One region of the Streptomyces sp. NPDC087845 genome, then DNA from elsewhere that is predicted to be linked to it. Evidence: riboswitches for the same ligand, from Rfam matches in the RefSeq annotation. Region 1 holds a riboswitch; each other region holds the start of a gene.

Region 1 (4,072 bases):
GTACGAGGGGTGGGCGCCGACCTTGGTGGCGACGACGATGTCGGAGCGGTTGGAGCGGGCCGCGAGCCACTTCCCGATGACGGTCTCCGACTCGCCGCCCTCGTTGCCCGGGACCCAGGCGGAGTAGGCGTCGGCGGTGTCGATGAAGTTGCCGCCCGCCGCGGCGTAGGCGTCCAGCACCGCGAACGACTGCGCCTCGTCGGCGGTCCAGCCGAAGACGTTGCCGCCGAGGGCGAGCGGGAAGACCTGAAGGCCGGAGGAGCCCAGCTTGCGAAGAGAAGTCATAAATGGATCAACGGATTCTGGCGGCGCCACTATTCCGACGGGCCGGCTGTTCCGTCGGGCCGACTGCTCCGACGGGCCGACTGCTCCGGTGAGTCAGCTGTTTCCGGCTGTACTGACTGTTCCCGCTGCTCCGGCGGCTGTGCTGCTCCGGCAGACCGGCAGCCCTGACGTCGGGGGGTGAGCGTCAGGGCTGCCGGGGTTCAGCGGCCGGCGAACCGGCTCGGATCACGCGGGTCGGGAGGGTGACCTGCGGATCAGGGGTTGAGGCCCTTGCCGCGCAACCAGGCCATCGGGTCGATGCCGGTACCGGCGGGGGTGTGGACCTCCAGGTGGAGGTGCGCGCCGGTCACGTTGCCGGTCGCGCCGACTCGGCCGATGGTCTCACCGGTGGAGACCTTCTGGCCGACGCTGACGCCGATGGAGGACTGGTGGCAGAACCACAGCTCCGTACCGTCGTCGAGCTCCAGCACCGTGCGGTAGCCGTACGAACCGGACCAGCCGGCCGACTTGACGGTGCCGCCGTGTATGGCCTTGATCGGCGTACCCGTCGGCGCTGCGAAGTCGAGGCCGGTGTGGTAGCCGGAGGACCACATCGAGCCGGCTTGGCCGAAGGTCGAGGTGATCCTGTAGGAGGAGGTCGGAAGGGCGTAGCTGGCGGCAAGCTTGGCGAGCCGCAGGGCCTCGGCCTTCTTCTTGGCCTCTTCCTCCGCCTTCTTCTTCTCCGCGGCGGCCTTGGCCTCGGCGGCGTCCTGCTGCTTCTTGGCCTCGGCGGCGGCCTTCTCCGCGGCCTCCTTCTCCTGGGCGGCCTTCGCCTCGGCGTCGGCGGCGTCCTGCTGCTGCTCGGCCTGCTGGAGGATGCGTGCGCGGAGCGCCTCACCCGCGTCCACCGTGCCCTGTTCGGCCTCGGCGGTGGTGAGACCGGCGGTGGTGAGCGGGGCAGCAGCGGAGGCGGCCGCGGCCTTGTCGGCTTCGGACTCGTCGGAGAAGAGAGAGCCCACGCCCGGAAGGGACTTGGCATCGGGGAGGTTGTCCGCGATGGAGTCGGGAAGGGAGATGGAGACCGGCGGTTTGCTCTGCGCGGTGGCCATGCCGCCCGCGCCGACCGCCGCGATGACGCCGACCCCGAGCACCGTGGAGCTACGGGCAAGTCCGTTGCGCTGCTTGGCGACGCGGTGCTTGCCGCGTACGGGGCGGACGGACTCCTCGGTGGGGTTCCACTCGTCCCAGCCCCGCTCGGGCTCGCCGTTGCCGTCGGCGCGGAATTCGCCGCCGAACCCACCGGCGAAGTCGCCGCCCGGCTCGGTGCCGTACGCCGTTCCCGTCGCAACAGTGGCGTAGTCGGTGCCGTACGCCGTTCCCGTCGCAACAGTGCCGTAGTTGGCGCCGTAGGCGGTTCCGGTCCGGGCGGTCCCGTAGCCGGCGCCGAAGCCGGAGTCGGGTCCGGCCGGGGAATCGAAGTCAGCAACGACATCGGAACCGAAGTCGGGGTTGAACCGAGAGGGGGCCTCGGGGGCAGGCTTGTTGGACGCCACGGGGGCGCACTCCTTTCCTTCCTTCTCGCCTACCGGGTTAGCTGACGGGTTCGGAGCAGGAAGGTCTCCTACGGGCCCCTCCGTCTCTCACGAGACGCAGGTGTCCGATTCACCCCATGTAGGTGGTTCCCCGGTTCCCTTGCGGAATTCGGCGCTCGCGCACGGTGCCGCCACTGACGACGGCTGGGACGACCGCGCTGCGTTATCGAACGTTAATAGACACCCGTGCCTGATTCCAAGCTGTTCCCACTGATCGTTCATGTCTTTGGCCTGGACTTTACGGGGCACAACCGGGCGGAACGGTATGAGTTGATCGACCCTCAGTCATTACCCGGATTCTGACGTTGCGTCAAATGTTATGCGGAGCGGTGCGCTTCGATTACGTACCGTGGCATCCCGCGCCCACGGCCGCGCCCGGCTCGCGCGGAGCTCACGCCCCCGCCCCTCACGCCTCTTCCAGACCCACGATCTTCACGGTCCTGCGCCGGTCCGGCTGCCCCTCCGCGGGACGTACGACCGCGAGCAGCGCCATGTCGTCGGTCGTCTCGCCACCCGTGTGCAGCCGTACGTCATCGGTCAGCGCGGACAGCAGCTCCTCGGGCCCCGGGAAGATCCGCCCCCGCAGCCGGGCCGCCGGGTCGTAGAAGACGCCGTCGGCGTTCCGCGCCTCGGAGAGACCGTCCGTGTACAGGAGGAGGGTCGTCCCCGCCGGCAGATCCCACTCGTCCGCCCGGTCGGGCCACACGCCCAGGTCCATCCCGAGGGGCAGCGCGGGCACCGTGGGCCCCAGCACCTCCAGTTCCCCGTCCGGGTGCAGCAGGATCGGCTCGGGGTGACCGCGGTTGACGATCCGCACCCGGGACCCCCCGGGCGGGATCTCGGCCAGCACGGCGGTGATGAAGCCCTCGACCGCGTCGAGCCCGCCCCGCCGCGTCCCCTCCCGCGCCAACGCCCGCTCCAGCCGCTGCGCCACACCCTCCAGCGAACGCTCCTGCTCGGCCGCCTCCCGGAACGCCCCGATGATCACCGCCACCGACTCGACGGCGTCGAGCCCCTTCCCCCGTACGTCCCCGACGACCAGCCGCACCCCCTGCGGGGTGTCCGTCACGGCGAACAGGTCGCCGCCGACGAACTCGTCCGCCTGCGCCGCCTCGTACCGCGCCGCCACATGCAGCCCGCCGATCCGGTCGGACGGCTTCGGCAGCACCGCCCGCATGGCGGTCTCCGCGATGACCCGCGCGGAGGCCAGTTGCTCATTGCCCCGCCGTACGACCCCGTTGATCACAACGGCGAGGACGGAGACGGTGGCCAGGGTGAGCAACTCGATCAGCGGCACGACCTCCGGCAGCGTGGCGCTGTACAGCCGCAGCACGATGACGGCCAGCATCGAGGCGATGCCGGTGCAGATGGTCCTGGACAGCGAGAAGAACGGCGCGGCGATCAGCGGCGCCGCCACGAACAGCGGAACGGCGGTGAAGGTCGGCGGCGTGAGGAGATCGAACACCAGCCCGCCGACGATCATCAGGGCGGGCAGCGCGCGGACGAACCGCCGCGTGCGGGTGCCGTCGCCCTCGGCATGCCTGCCGCGCCGCCTCAGCCGCTTCCACACCTGTGGTCTCCTGCCCGGTACGCGCGCGGCTGCGGACGGTACCGCGCCCCACCCCAGGCTCACCGGAGCAGAGTCGCCCGGCGACTCCTCATCGGCCAATGGGGGTACGTACGTGGCACAGCTCACACACCGCCCGGACCTGCTCCTTCATGGGTCGACGGGTCGGCCGGAACGAGTCAGGCCCGGCACGCTGCATGCGTGCCGGGCCTGACTCTTCAGTAGCGGGGACAGGATTTGAACCTGCGACCTCTGGGTTATGAGCCCAGCGAGCTACCGAGCTGCTCCACCCCGCGTCGGTAAACACAACTGTACGGCATGTGCGGCGGGCTCATGACCACGGAGCGAATCATGACCGCCCGGCGCCCACTCCGGCGCCCACTCCGGCGCTCGCCCGGCGCCCACCCGGCACGCGGCCGTCGACACCCGACGCCCGACGCCCGACGCCCGGCCCCAGCAGTCGGTCGTTGCACCCCGCCCCGCCGCCCCTTCTCCCCGGGGCCCCGCAGCTCCGCAACTCCGCGGCTCCGCGGCTCCGCGGCCTCGTGGCCCTGCCGTCCTCAATTCGTCTCGGGGAGCCCTCAATTCGTCTCGGTGATACGGGGAGCGGTCTTCCCGTCGACCGCCGGGGACTTCATCGGATTCGCGC
Region 2 (4,072 bases), on a different contig from region 1:
CCATGGACTTGATGCCAGCCTGAAGGCATGGCTTGGGCGTCATGGACGACTCGTGGTGTGTTCTCCGGGCACGGCGGCGTGCTGACGGACGAGGCCGGCGTCCTGTCCGGGGATCTGACGGTTCACACGACCTGGGCCGATGACACGGCCCAGGTGACTGTGCAGTACACGGGTGCGATCGACTGGTTCACCATGTCGGGCAGCCCCGTGTCGTGCCGCTCGGAGGACGACAGCCGGCGCCTTCACGACGCGGTGGTGAAGTCCGTCCGGGAAGGAGCGGCTGCCACGGTTCCCAGGCCGCCGCCGGAGTAGCCGATGAGTGGACTGCTCATGGCCGGGCTGCTGCCCTAAGGTCTCCTGGATGAGCAGAGCGTTCAGCGGCTGGACAGAGCAAGCATTCGACCTGCTTCTGCAGTTGGAGGGGGCTCCTTCGCAGGAGGCGCGCGAGAGACGTCGAAAGGACCGGGAGCACCTGGTCCGTGAACCCATGATCGCGTTGTTGAACGAGGTGGCCGACGCGGACGGGGCGTACGAGGACTTCTCCGTCTGGGGGTTCCGCAAGGACCCGTGGTGGTGGCAGCACCAAGTGGCGGTGATCCGGATCGCGCGCAATGTCGAGATCGGCCTGCGCTTCGACCTCGACGGGCTCCGGATCAAGGGCGGCTGGACCTACCCGGACCCGGGGCAGATCCCGTTGTTCCGCAAGGCGGTTGCCGCGCAGGAGAGCGGCCCCGGGCTGGTGCGCGCCGTCGAGGCGCTGGAAGCGCGGGGGTACGCGGTCACCGGCGACCTGATGAAGCGCGTGCCACGCGGCCATGACGCCGGGCATCCCCGTGCCGACTGCCTCCGGTACCGCTCGATCTCCGCCGCCCGCCCCCTCGGCGGGGACTGCGCGCAGCACACGCCTGCGTTGGCCGGTGCCGTGCTCGCGGCGGCAGAGGAACTGGAGCCCCTCCTCTCGTGGCTCGCCGGACATGTGACCGTTCCCGGCCCCCGCCGGGCCGCGTAGCGCCACCTCGGCACACTGCCTGCGCATGCGTGCGGGGCGGGGCTCCATGCCCAACGGCCCGTCTCGGGACGGCAGGCCGGCGACGGATGGGCGCGGGTCGGGAGTTCCGGCTTTCCACGCATGCGGGACAACGGCCGGAAGGCGGTCCCTGACCGGCGGGTGCGGTCCTTCGCGAGCGGCCCTTGTTCCGGCCTCTCGCCACCCGTCGGTCCTGAACCGCCGTCCGCGCCGTTGCGCGTCAGTAGGCCCCGAACACGTTGTCGATCGAGCCGTACTTGGCGGCCGCGTAGTTGCAGGCCGCGGTGATGTTGGCGACCGGGTCGTAGCTGTCCAGCGACGTACCGGGCACGTGGTAGGCGCGGAACGTCGGGTCGATGATCTGGAGGAGACCCTTGGACGGGGTTCCGGCGGCGGCGTTCGAGTCCCAGTTGTTGACGGCCCGGGGGTTGCCGGAGGATTCACGCATGACGTTGCGGTGGATGCCGTCGTAGCTGCCGGGGATGCCACGCTCGGCCATGACGGCCAGCGACTTCTTGATCCAGCCGTCCAGATTGTTCGTGTACGTGGCGGGCTTGGCGGCCGGTGCGGCAGTGGTGGCCGTCGCCGGCACCGCGGCGCCGTTCACGGCGGATACGCCGGTGGAAACGCGAGACTCCGCCTCGGCGCCGATGGTCAGCTTCATGCCCGGACGAATCAGAGCGGGGTTGCCGCCGATCACGTCTCGATTGTCCTCGTACAGCTTCTGCCAGCCACCGCTGACGGAATGCCCCCGCGCGATCTTGGAAAGGGTGTCGCCCACGGTCACGGAATAGACGGTGGGCGCGGTCTTCCGGACGGATATTTCCTTGACGGCGGCGGACGGCGCCGCGGCCTTTTCGGCGGCGACCGCCTGGGCCGGCGCGGCCGAGGCGAAGCCCGCGCAGATCAGCGGAAGCACGAGAGCGGCCCCGCCCGTGGTCGCGGCGATGAAACCGCGGGTCAGCGAAGTGTGCTTGTGACGATTGGACTTACCCGTTGCGGGCATGGCGAATTCCTCTCCGTCGCCTACGAGGTGAGCTGTCGGGTTCAGACGGGAGATGTCTGGCTGCAGGCAACTGCGGCTTCACCCCGAGCCGTTCCGGATACCGGTTCGGCGGCCTACCTGGGTCCCCCGCTCCTGCCGTACGCGATCGGGTCGGTTTCTCGGACGGCGGCAGGATTCGGCGTTCCGTCCGGATTGACGGTGACCGTAGGCGAGAAACGCCGAATGGAACAAGCCCCTATTTTTTGATCACAATTCATTTGCAAGATCGAATCACGGAAAGGGCAGTAATCCACCTCACACCGCATTGCAAAATTTCCTTGCACAGAAGGGAACCGAGGCACGTGCCAAGCCCCCCTGAACCTTGAACGTGACTCACACCACGCAGTTCCTAAAAGGTGCATTTCGGGCATAGATCAAAGGCTGCAATTCGCACCAAGCCCCCCTTTGTTGACCAAGAGGGCGTATCTATCGAAATCGCCCATACAGGAACATTTGCCCAGTGATTCGCATGTTCTCGCTCCGGTGCACCGCCCCCTGGCCGATCGCACCCCGAAGGGCCGGCCGGCGGTCCACCCGTGTCACTCCCCCGCACGGCACAAGGCTTTGCCTTCCGCCCTCCGGCTCGCTATCGTTTCGACCGTCCTGTTGTCTCCGATAGAGGTGGACGTTGCGCATCTGAGGTTCGCGATCATCGCGCCGTACGACTCCGGTCGTACGCCCGTCACGCAGTAGCAGTGTTTTCCCCTGCCCGTGACCCCGCGTGGATGCGACCTCGGTGCATGAGCCGTCCCTCGATCTCTCGGACCGCCGCACCCTTCCCCTTTCGGTCGCTGCGTGGTGCTCGCATTCGAAGCCCCCATTCACCGCGCTCACGACTGCGAGGATCACCATGGCGACACCCACCGCCCCCAGCGCCTCCCTCACCTGCTCCGCCCTGTCCTTCCAGTGGCCGGACGGCACGACCGTCTTCGACGGGCTCTCCCTCGGTATCGGCCGCGGCCGCACCGGTCTCGTGGGCAACAACGGCGCGGGCAAGTCCACACTGCTGCGCCTGCTGGCCGGCCTGCTTCGCCCCTCCCAGGGCTCGGTGACCGTCGGCGGCAGCCTCGCCCACCTCCCTCAGAACATCACCCTCGACACCTCGCTGCGGGTGGACCAGGCCCTGGGCATCGCCGAGCGGCGCGACGCACTGCGCGCCATCGAGGCCGGGGATGTGGACGAGAAGCACTTCGAGACGATCGGTGACGACTGGGACGTGGAGGAACAAGCCCTCGCGACACTGGGCTCACTGGGGCTCGGGGACCTCGAACTGGACCGCACCGTGGGCCAGATGTCCGGCGGGGAGACCGTACTGCTGCGCCTGGCCGCACTGCTGCTGGAACAGCCTGATGTCCTCCTGCTCGACGAACCGACCAACAACCTCGATGTGTTCGCGCGCCGCAGGCTCTACGACGCCGTCGACAACTGGCGTTCCGGGGTGCTGGTCGTGGTCAGCCACGACATCGAACTGCTGGAGCGCGTGGACCGCATCGCCGAACTGCGTGCCGGATCCGTGAGCTGGTACGGCGGTGGCTGGTCCGCCTACCAGGAAGCCCTCAGCACCGGACAGGAGGCCGCCGGGCGGATGTTGCGGGCCGCCGAGGCCGACGTGCGCCGGCAGAAACGCGAACTGGAGGAAACCCATGTGAAACTGGCCCGCCGCCAGCGCCAAGGCAAGAAGGCGGAGGTGGACGGGGGCCTGCCGAAGATCCTCGCCGGCCGCCGCAAGCGGTCCGCGCAGGAGTCCGGGGGCAAGCTGCGCGGCCTCCACGAGGAGCGGTTGAGCGAGGCGCGCGAGCGTCGCGAGGAGGCCGCGGACGCGGTCCGCAACGACGCCGAGATCCGCGTGAGCCTCCCCCACACCGCCGTTCCCACCGGCCGCACCGTGCTGAGCCTGCACGAACTTCGCCCCCGGTTCGGCCGGCTGCTCCAGGGCAGCCTCCATGTGCACGGGCCCGAACGGATCGCACTCGTCGGCCGCAACGGCGCCGGCAAGACCA
Region 3 (4,072 bases), on a different contig from region 1:
CGCCAGGCGCTCCTGGTCGGCGATCTCGTCCCGCTGCGAGACGTACTGCCGCATCGGGTACGCGAGCGCGACCACCAGGGAGCAGACGACGAGGGCGAGGAAGGCCGCCCGGCCGGTGAGCCGGGAGCGGCGGGCCTGACGGCGGGTCTGCGAGCGGTAGACGCGGGCCGCGGTCTGCTCACCGAGCAGCCGCAGCCGGGTCGCGGTGGAGAACCGGTCCCGGTCCTTCGCGGCCATGTCCCCGCCTCCCCATTACGCACGTCCGTCCCCGCACACGGTACGGGACCGAGTGCGGGGACGGACGGAGGCCGGTGCCTTTGGCTCCTGACGGGCCTGTGCTCAGCCCTAGGGCCTTTCGGTCGGCGGAGCGCCGTGCCGGCCGGTTCGCGGAGCGCCGTGCTCGTCAGTTCGCGGAGCGGAACCGGGGGAACGCGGAGCGGCCCGCGTACACCGCGGCGTCGTCGAGGATCTCCTCGATGCGCAGCAGCTGGTTGTACTTGGCGACACGGTCCGAGCGGGCCGGGGCGCCGGTCTTGATCTGGCCGCAGTTCACCGCGACGGCGAGGTCGGCGATGGTGACGTCCTCGGTCTCGCCGGAGCGGTGGGACATCATGCACTTGAAGCCGTTGCGCTGGGCGAGCTCGACGGCGTCCAGGGTCTCGGTCAGCGAACCGATCTGGTTGACCTTGACGAGCAGGGCGTTGGCGGAGCCCTCCTCGATGCCGCGGGCCAGACGCTCCGGGTTGGTGACGAACAGGTCGTCGCCCACGATCTGCACCTTGGCGCCGAGCTTGTCGGTGATGACCTTCCAGCCGGCCCAGTCGTCCTCGTACAGCGGGTCCTCGATGGAGACCAGCGGGTACGCGGAGACGAGCTCCTCGTAGTACTCCGTCATCTCGGCGGCCGAGCGGGACTTGCCCTCGAACTCGTACGTGCCGTCCTTGTAGAACTCGGACGCGGCGACGTCGAGCGCGAGCGCGATGTCCTTGCCCGGGACGTAGCCGGCTTCCTTGATGGCCTCGACGATGAGGTCGAGGGCGGCGCGGTTCGACTCCAGGTTCGGCGCGAAGCCGCCCTCGTCGCCGAGACCGGTCGAAAGACCCTTGGTCTTCAGGACCTTCTTCAGCGTGTGGTAGACCTCGGCACCCCAGCGCAGGGCCTCGGAGAAGGACTCCGCACCGATCGGGGCAATCATGAACTCCTGGATGTCCACGTTGGAGTCGGCGTGCGACCCACCGTTGAGGATGTTCATCATCGGAACGGGCAGCAGGTGCGCGTTCGGGCCGCCGAGGTAGCGGAAGAGCGGCAGGTCCGAGGCCTCGGAGGCGGCGTGGGCAACGGCCAGCGAGACACCGAGGATGGCGTTGGCGCCGAGCGAGCCCTTGTTCTCGGTGGCGTCCAGGTCGAACATCGCCTGGTCGATCAGCCGCTGCTCGGTCGCGTCGTAGCCGACGAGCTCCGGGCCGATCTGCTCGATCACGGCGAGGACGGCCTTCTCGACGCCCTTGCCCTGGTAGCGGTTGGGGTCACCGTCGCGAAGCTCAATGGCCTCGAACGCACCGGTGGAGGCGCCGGACGGCACGGCAGCACGGCCCGTGCTGCCGTCGTCGAGGCCAACCTCGACCTCGACCGTGGGGTTCCCCCGGGAGTCGAGGATTTCCCGGGCTACGACGACGTCGATGGACGGCACGAGGCATCTCCTTCTGGGATATGACACTGGTTGTGCAGGGTCACTTTGGCCTTGCGACAAGAGCCTAACCGGCCCGGCCCGCTCAGCCCGACGACCGCCCGTCCCCTGGGACGAAAAAGGACCCAAGGGCGAGCGTAAGCGGACAAACAGTCAGAATTTTACTGGTCAGTAACTACAACAGTTGAACGATCGCTCAGAGGTGGCGCACCTCGCGGAGGCGGCGCGTGGCGGCGCCGGCACCTCGCGGTGGTGGCGCACGACACAGGAAACCCCGGCCCGGCGCGTACGGGGGAATGCGCGCCGGGCCGGGGTGCTCCGGGAGGAGAGAGCCTGGACTACTTGGTCAGGTGCAGCTGCTGACCCGGGTAGATCAGGTCGGCGTCCTTGACGATGTCCTTGTTCAGCTCGAACAGCTGGTGCCAGCCGCCCTCGACCTGGTGCTCGGCGGCGATCTCGCTCAGGGAGTCGCCGGAGACGACCTTGTACTCGCCGTCGCCCTTCTTGACCTTCTCGCCGGTCGGGGTGGTGACGGTCTTCTTCGACTCGGCCTGCGGGGCGGCGGAGCGGTCCGAGCGGGAGGCGGCGGGGGCCTCGGTGCGCTCGGCCTTCTTCGGCTGGGCCTGCTGGACCGGCCGCGACTGCTGCTTCGGCGCGGCCGGGGTGCTCTGCTGCCCGGTGGCGCTGGAGCTGGAGCTGGACTTCGAGGAGGAGCCGGTGTCGACGCCCGGGTTGACACCGTCGTTGGTCAGGTTGCCGGCGCCGGCACAGCCCCAGGCACCCGGACCCTGCATGTCGAGCAGCCGCTCGGCGACGGTGATCTGCTGGGCCTTGGTGGCCAGGTCGGCACGGGGGGCGTACTTCGTACCGCCGGCGGCGGCCCAGCTGGACTGCGAGAACTGCAGGCCGCCGTAGTAGCCGTTGCCGGTGTTGATGGACCAGTTGCCACCGGACTCGCACTGGGCGACGGCGTCCCAGGTGGCGACGGAGGCGGCGGAGGCGCCGGTCGCACCCATCAGCGGAACGGCGACGGCGGTACCGGCGACACCGGCGAGCGTGGCGACACGGACGGCCTTGGACGGGCGGCGGTGCTTGCCCTTGCTGGAAAACAGCATGGAACTTCTCCTCACCGACGCCTACGAGGTGAGCTGTCGGGTTCGGGCCAAGTGAGTTGCCCGGTCGCACGTCCTAGCACGCGACTTCACCCCAAGCCGGTCCTGATGCGTCCTTCGACGATCGGGCCCGGCGCTTACCTGGGTCCCCCGCTCCTGCCTACGGCGCTTTACGCGTCTGTTCCCTTCGACCGACGGCAGGATTCGGCGTGACGATCGACGGGGCCCGCGGTGCGAGCGGTTCCGACCGTAAACACACGCAACCCCCACATTCAAAGATGGACACATCGGACAATCAGCCCTTACTTGCATCTGAGGAACCGTCGTTTTCGCAGGTGGGAGGCGATGCGGAAGGGCTCCCCGGGCGCAACACGCCAGTTGACGCAAAGAGATCCATGTCTCACTTACGCATAAGCGGACATAGGTCTCTGAACTACCCCAGATTTTGAGGCTCTTTCAGCCGATTATCAGACCGCTCTCACTCGGCCTTCACGTCGAGATCGAGGCTCTGGCCAGGGAGGATGAGGTCCGGGTCGGTTCCGACGGCATCCTTGTTGGCCTCATACAGCGCGGGCCAGCCGCCGGGGACCTTCTGTGCGTCAGCAATCGCCCAGAGGTTGTCGCCGGAGCGGACGGTGTACGTGCCGTCGGCGGCCGACGCGCCCGCGTCGCGCGCGTCACCGTCACCGCGGGAGGCATGCCGGCCCGACTCGCGCTCGACACCGCCGTTCGCGTTCCGGCCCTCCTCGGGGGCAGGTGCGCCGCGGTGCTTGCCGCCCGTGCCGCCGGTCGAGTCGGTCGAGTCGGCCGGGCCGGCCGGGTCCGACGCGTCGGGCGCACCGGAGGACGGGGTGTCAGAAGGCGTCCGGGACGGCTCGGTCCCGTCCGCCGGCCCGTGGGCGGCGCCCGCCCCCTTCGAACGGTCCGCGCTGTCCGTACCGCCCGTACCGCCCGAGGCGGCGTCCGGGGCGGCGTCCGACGGTGCGGCGTCCTCGGACGGGGGCGTCGACGCGCCGTCAGCCGGCTCCGTGCTCCGTGTCGGCTCGGCGGGGGGCGCGACCCCGGGATCGACGCCCGGCAGCGTCCCGTCCTCCGCGAGGCCGGAGATGACCGCACAACTGGGCCAGGCCTTCGGCCCCCGGTCCTCCAGGACCTTCTCGGCCACGGCTATCTGCTGCGAGCGGCTGGCGAGGTCGGCACGGGCGGCGTACGACTCGCCGCCGTACGCCTTCCAGGTCTCCTGCGAGAACTGCAGGCCACCGTAGAAGCCGTT
Region 4 (4,072 bases), on a different contig from region 1:
CCAGGCGCGCCTGTCCTGGACGGATCGCAGCGACCACAGGTCGAGGACCGGGCAGTCGTAGCGGTCGGCGATGGCCCGCACATGGGCGGTGTAGGTGGCGATCTTGCCGCGCAGATGGCGCAGCACGGGGATGCCACGGGTGTCGAAGCCGGTGGTGACCATGACGGTGCCGACCGATTCGGTCAGCTCGGCGACCGCGCGCTCGAAGCGCTCGGCCACGTCGTCGGGGTCGGTGCCGGGCCTGATGATGTCGTTGCCGCCCGCGCAGAAGCTCACCAGGTCGGGTGCGAGCTCCTTGGCGCGCGGCACCTGCTCCTCGACGATCTGGTCGAGGAGGCGTCCGCGTACGGCGAGATTGGCATATCTGAAATTCGCGTGTACGGAAGCCTCGGTGCTCGATTCCGCATCGGGGTCAGGGAGCTGGTCCGCGAGAAGTACCGCGAATCGGTCCGCCCAGCCGACGAAGGCCCCGTCCGGACCGGGGTCGCCCACCCCTTCGGTGAAACTGTCGCCAATCGCTGCGTACGACCCGATGACACCATGTCGGTTGATGACGCCACGTTGATTTTTTCTCGAATCGTCTGCCACAAACGCCTATCCTGCACTGCCGAATGTGACCTACGCGACCGTAATAAGGGGTTGACGGGTGGTGAGATAGACCACCCGGTCAGATCTTGGTAAAGGGGGAATAAGCAGAAGGGGCGGTGCGCCGCCGCGCACCGCCCCTTCCGTGTTGCTCAGGTCATGCCGTGTTGCTCAGCCGCCCGTCCGTCCGGCTCAGACGTAGACGCCGTGCGAAGCCAGGAAGGCGATCGGGTTGATGTCCGAGCCGTACCCGGGGCCGGTGCGGACCTCGAAGTGCAGGTGCGGTCCGGTGGCGTTGCCGGTCGAGCCGGAGAGGCCGATCTGCTGACCGGTGCTCACGGACTGGCCCGCCGAGACGGAGAGCGAGGACAGGTGGCCGTACTGCGAGTAGTGGCCGTCGGCGTGCTTGATGACGACCTGGTTGCCGTAGGCGCCACCCCAGCCGGCGGTGACGACGGTGCCGGAGGTGATGGCCTTCACGCTGGTGCCGGTGAAGACGGGGAAGTCGATCCCGGTGTGGCTGCCGCTGGACCAGTTGGAGCCGGAGGCACGGTAACCGGTGGTGTGGTTGCCGGGGACCGGGTGCGCGTAGCCGGAGCCGGTGCTCCGACCGGCCGGGGCGGAGGTCTTGGACTCCGTGACCGCCGAGGCCTTGGCCGGGGCGGACTTCGCCGGGGCGGACTTCTCCGCCGCCGACGAGGGAGCCGAGGGGGCCTTCGACGGGAGGGCCGCGCCCGCGCCCGCGCCGGTGGGCGCGGAGTGGTCCGCCGCCTTGCCGCCGAGCGTCAGCTTCATGCCCGGGAAGATCAGGCCGGGGTCGTCGCCGACGACCGCGCGGTTGTCCTGGTACAGCTTCTGCCAGCCGCCCTCGATCTTGTGGTCGGCGGCGATCTTCGACAGCCAGTCGCCGGAGACGACGGAGTACGTCGTGGTGGCGGCCTGCTTCTGCGCGGCCGGCTTGGCCGGGGCGGCGTGCGCGGCGGCGGAGGCCGACTGCGGGGCGGCGGCCGGGGCGGCCTGCTCCGCGGCGTTGGCACCCGTGGCGCCGAACAGCGGCAGTGCGATGACGGCGCCGCCCGCACCTGCGGCAGCGACGCCACGGGCGATGATGGCGGCCTTCGTACGACGGTGCTTACCCGATATGGGCATGACGTGCTTCCTCTCCGGCGCCTACGAGGTGAGCTGTCGGGTTCGGGCTGGAGATGCCCGGCCGCGCCGAGCGCGGCTTCACCCCGAGCCGGCCGGATTCCTCCGGACGGCGGCCTACCTGGTTCCCCCGCTCCTGCCACACGATGAGTGGATGCGAATTCCGGACGGCGGCAGGATTAGGCGGTCCATCCGGATTGACGGTGACCGTAAGCGAGTCGGGACGGCGAGAACAAGCCACTGGTTCCACGCCGGAATCCGATCCAGGAAATCGGCGCAGAATTCCGGTCACACTCCGTGGATTAAGGATCTTGCCTTTCCGCGCCGCGCACGGAATGGCCGACCGCCCCGTCGGTACACACCGTCACGGATATGATTCCGCTCACGAGAGCGCGATCATCTCCCGTACAGGCGGGGCAAGTTTGACCGAATGCACCCATTACGGACATTTCGCACTCATCGTTCGCGTCGGAGCCTCAGCACCCCTGCGTCGAGATCTCCCCGGAGCCCGGTGTGCAGCCCCTGATGGAGCAGTGCCGAGCCGTGGTGCACCGCCCCCGTGTCGCGGCAGGTGTACGTCGCCGCGGGGTCGAGTCCGCGCAGCCGCAGGGCCGGGGGCAGCTCCCCGTACCTCTGCGCCTCCAGCCACGTCAGGACCACGACCTCGTCCCCCTGGACGTACTGGACCGCACTGAGACCGCCGCGCGGGGCGCGCAGCCGGTACAGCGCGCCGTGCTGCACCACCGGCCGGATCTCCTTGTAGAGCTCCACCCAGGCCCGCGCCTCGGCCAGCTCCTCCTCGCTCCACTCGGTGAGGTCCCCGCCGACCCCGAGCACGCCGGCCATCGCGCTCACGAAGCGGAAGCGCAGTGAACTGACCCTGCCGTTGAGCTGGACGTTCGGGCTGTCGGTGACCCACGCGGCCATCACCCGGGCCGGATGGATCTGGCCGAAGCCCTCCTGGATGGCGAGGCGGTCGAGCGGGTCGGTGTTGTCCGAGGTCCACACCTGGTCCGTACGGGACAGAATCCCCAGGTCGACCCGGCCGCCGCCGCCGGAGCAGGACTCGAAGGCGACCGAGGGGTGTGCGGCCCGGAGACGGTCGATCAACGCGTACAGGGCGTCGACATGCTCGATCCAGAGCTTCTGCGGATACTCCTCACCCGGCCAGCCGGCATCGGTGAAGGAGCGATTGAAGTCCCATTTCACGTAGTCGATGGGCGCGCTGGAGAGCAGTGTGTCCAGTTGCTCCCAGAGATATTCCTGCACATCGGTGCGGGCCAGATTGAGCACCAGTTGATTACGGAACTCGGTCCGCGTCCGCCCGGGAAAGTGCTGCACCCAGTCGGGGTGCGCGCGATGGAGATCGCTGTCGGCGTTGACCATTTCCGGCTCGACCCAGATACCGAACTGCATGCCGAGACCGTGCACTTCGTCGGCGAGCGGCTTGAGTCCGCCGGGAAAGCGGTCCGGATTCGGTGTCCAGTCGCCGAGCCCCGCCCGGTCGCTGGTGCGCTGCCCGAACCACGCGTCGTCCACGACGAACAGTTCCACGCCCATCGCGGCGGCGCGCTCGGCGAGGGCGCGCTGCTGGTCCTGCGAGACGTCGAAGCCCGTCGCCTCCCAGGAGTTGTAGAGAACCGGCCGCGGGCTCGAGGCGTCCGGGATCACATGGGCCAGCTGCCACGCGTGCCAGGCACGGCTCGCCCCGCCGAATCCCTCCGCGCTCCACAGACCGGCGAAGACCGGTGTGGTGTACGACTCCCCCGGCATGAGCAGCAGCAGCCCCGATTCGTCGTGGCCTGCGCCGCCGGTGATCTGCACGAGTCCGTCGGGAAGCCGCTGCACGGAGATCCGCCACGACCCGGACCAGCCGAGCGCGCAGCCGTACACCTCGCCGCTCTCCTCGGTCGCCGCTCCGTCGGCGTCGAGTGCGACCCATGGCAGGTACTGGTGTCCGGTGTGGCCGCGCCTGCTGGAGATGACGCTCTCGCCGTACATCAGCTCCGCCCGGGCGAGCCGCGACTCCGCCGCCCAGCGGCCGTGCAGCCGGCTCAACCGCCAGGCGTCGCGGGCCGGCAGCGCCCAGGCGGCCGCGTCGGCGCGCAGCAGCTCCAGCGGCGGACCGTCCGGCCCGGCGTGGGCGACGGCGGCCCAGCGCTCGACGACATCGGAGTCGTCCCGCATCCGGTAGTGCAGGGTGAGGGCGAGCCGGTGCACGGAGTCGGTGAAGCCGATACGGAGTTCGCCCCCGTCCACCGCGGCGCCGGAGAAGGACCACTCGGTACCGCGGACCTCCGGGGTGCGCACCGAGAGAGCCGGGCGGACGAACCGGGGGCCG

What was found. Region 1 has a riboswitch for cyclic di-AMP ahead of ACIOMQ_RS09185 (M23 family metallopeptidase). Riboswitches for the same ligand answer to the same signal wherever they lie in the genome.
Region 2: linked by a shared signal. The riboswitch ahead of ACIOMQ_RS21900 (LysM peptidoglycan-binding domain-containing protein) and the one ahead of ACIOMQ_RS09185 (M23 family metallopeptidase) in region 1 are both predicted to bind cyclic di-AMP.
Region 3: linked by a shared signal. The riboswitch ahead of ACIOMQ_RS36515 (transglycosylase family protein) and the one ahead of ACIOMQ_RS09185 (M23 family metallopeptidase) in region 1 are both predicted to bind cyclic di-AMP.
Region 4: linked by a shared signal. The riboswitch ahead of ACIOMQ_RS37275 (peptidoglycan DD-metalloendopeptidase family protein) and the one ahead of ACIOMQ_RS09185 (M23 family metallopeptidase) in region 1 are both predicted to bind cyclic di-AMP.

Annotation. Positions count from the first base shown of each region.
Region 1 covers NZ_JBIUVC010000002.1:781,103-785,174, reverse strand. The annotation lists gene ACIOMQ_RS09190 (aldo/keto reductase) at 1-285, opposite strand, end outside; gene ACIOMQ_RS09185 (M23 family metallopeptidase) at 540-1,817, opposite strand; cyclic di-AMP (ydaO/yuaA leader) riboswitch at 1,829-1,981, opposite strand; gene ACIOMQ_RS09180 (PP2C family protein-serine/threonine phosphatase) at 2,263-3,426, opposite strand; tRNA gene ACIOMQ_RS09175 (tRNA-Met) at 3,646-3,719, opposite strand; gene ACIOMQ_RS09170 (SPFH domain-containing protein) at 4,005-4,072, opposite strand, start outside.
Region 2 covers NZ_JBIUVC010000008.1:216,704-220,775, forward strand. The annotation lists gene ACIOMQ_RS21890 (hypothetical protein) at 28-312, shown strand; gene ACIOMQ_RS21895 (DUF2461 family protein) at 362-1,009, shown strand; gene ACIOMQ_RS21900 (LysM peptidoglycan-binding domain-containing protein) at 1,248-2,033, opposite strand; cyclic di-AMP (ydaO/yuaA leader) riboswitch at 2,038-2,224, opposite strand; gene ACIOMQ_RS21905 (ATP-binding cassette domain-containing protein) at 2,923-4,072, shown strand, end outside.
Region 3 covers NZ_JBIUVC010000023.1:8,754-12,825, reverse strand. The annotation lists gene ACIOMQ_RS36525 (septum formation initiator family protein) at 1-237, opposite strand, end outside; gene eno (phosphopyruvate hydratase) at 404-1,690, opposite strand; gene ACIOMQ_RS36515 (transglycosylase family protein) at 2,026-2,802, opposite strand; cyclic di-AMP (ydaO/yuaA leader) riboswitch at 2,806-2,977, opposite strand; gene ACIOMQ_RS36510 (transglycosylase family protein) at 3,278-4,072, opposite strand, start outside.
Region 4 covers NZ_JBIUVC010000024.1:85,515-89,586, forward strand. The annotation lists gene ACIOMQ_RS37270 (SGNH/GDSL hydrolase family protein) at 1-588, opposite strand, end outside; gene ACIOMQ_RS37275 (peptidoglycan DD-metalloendopeptidase family protein) at 778-1,734, opposite strand; cyclic di-AMP (ydaO/yuaA leader) riboswitch at 1,740-1,894, opposite strand; gene ACIOMQ_RS37280 (alpha-galactosidase) at 2,188-4,072, opposite strand, start outside.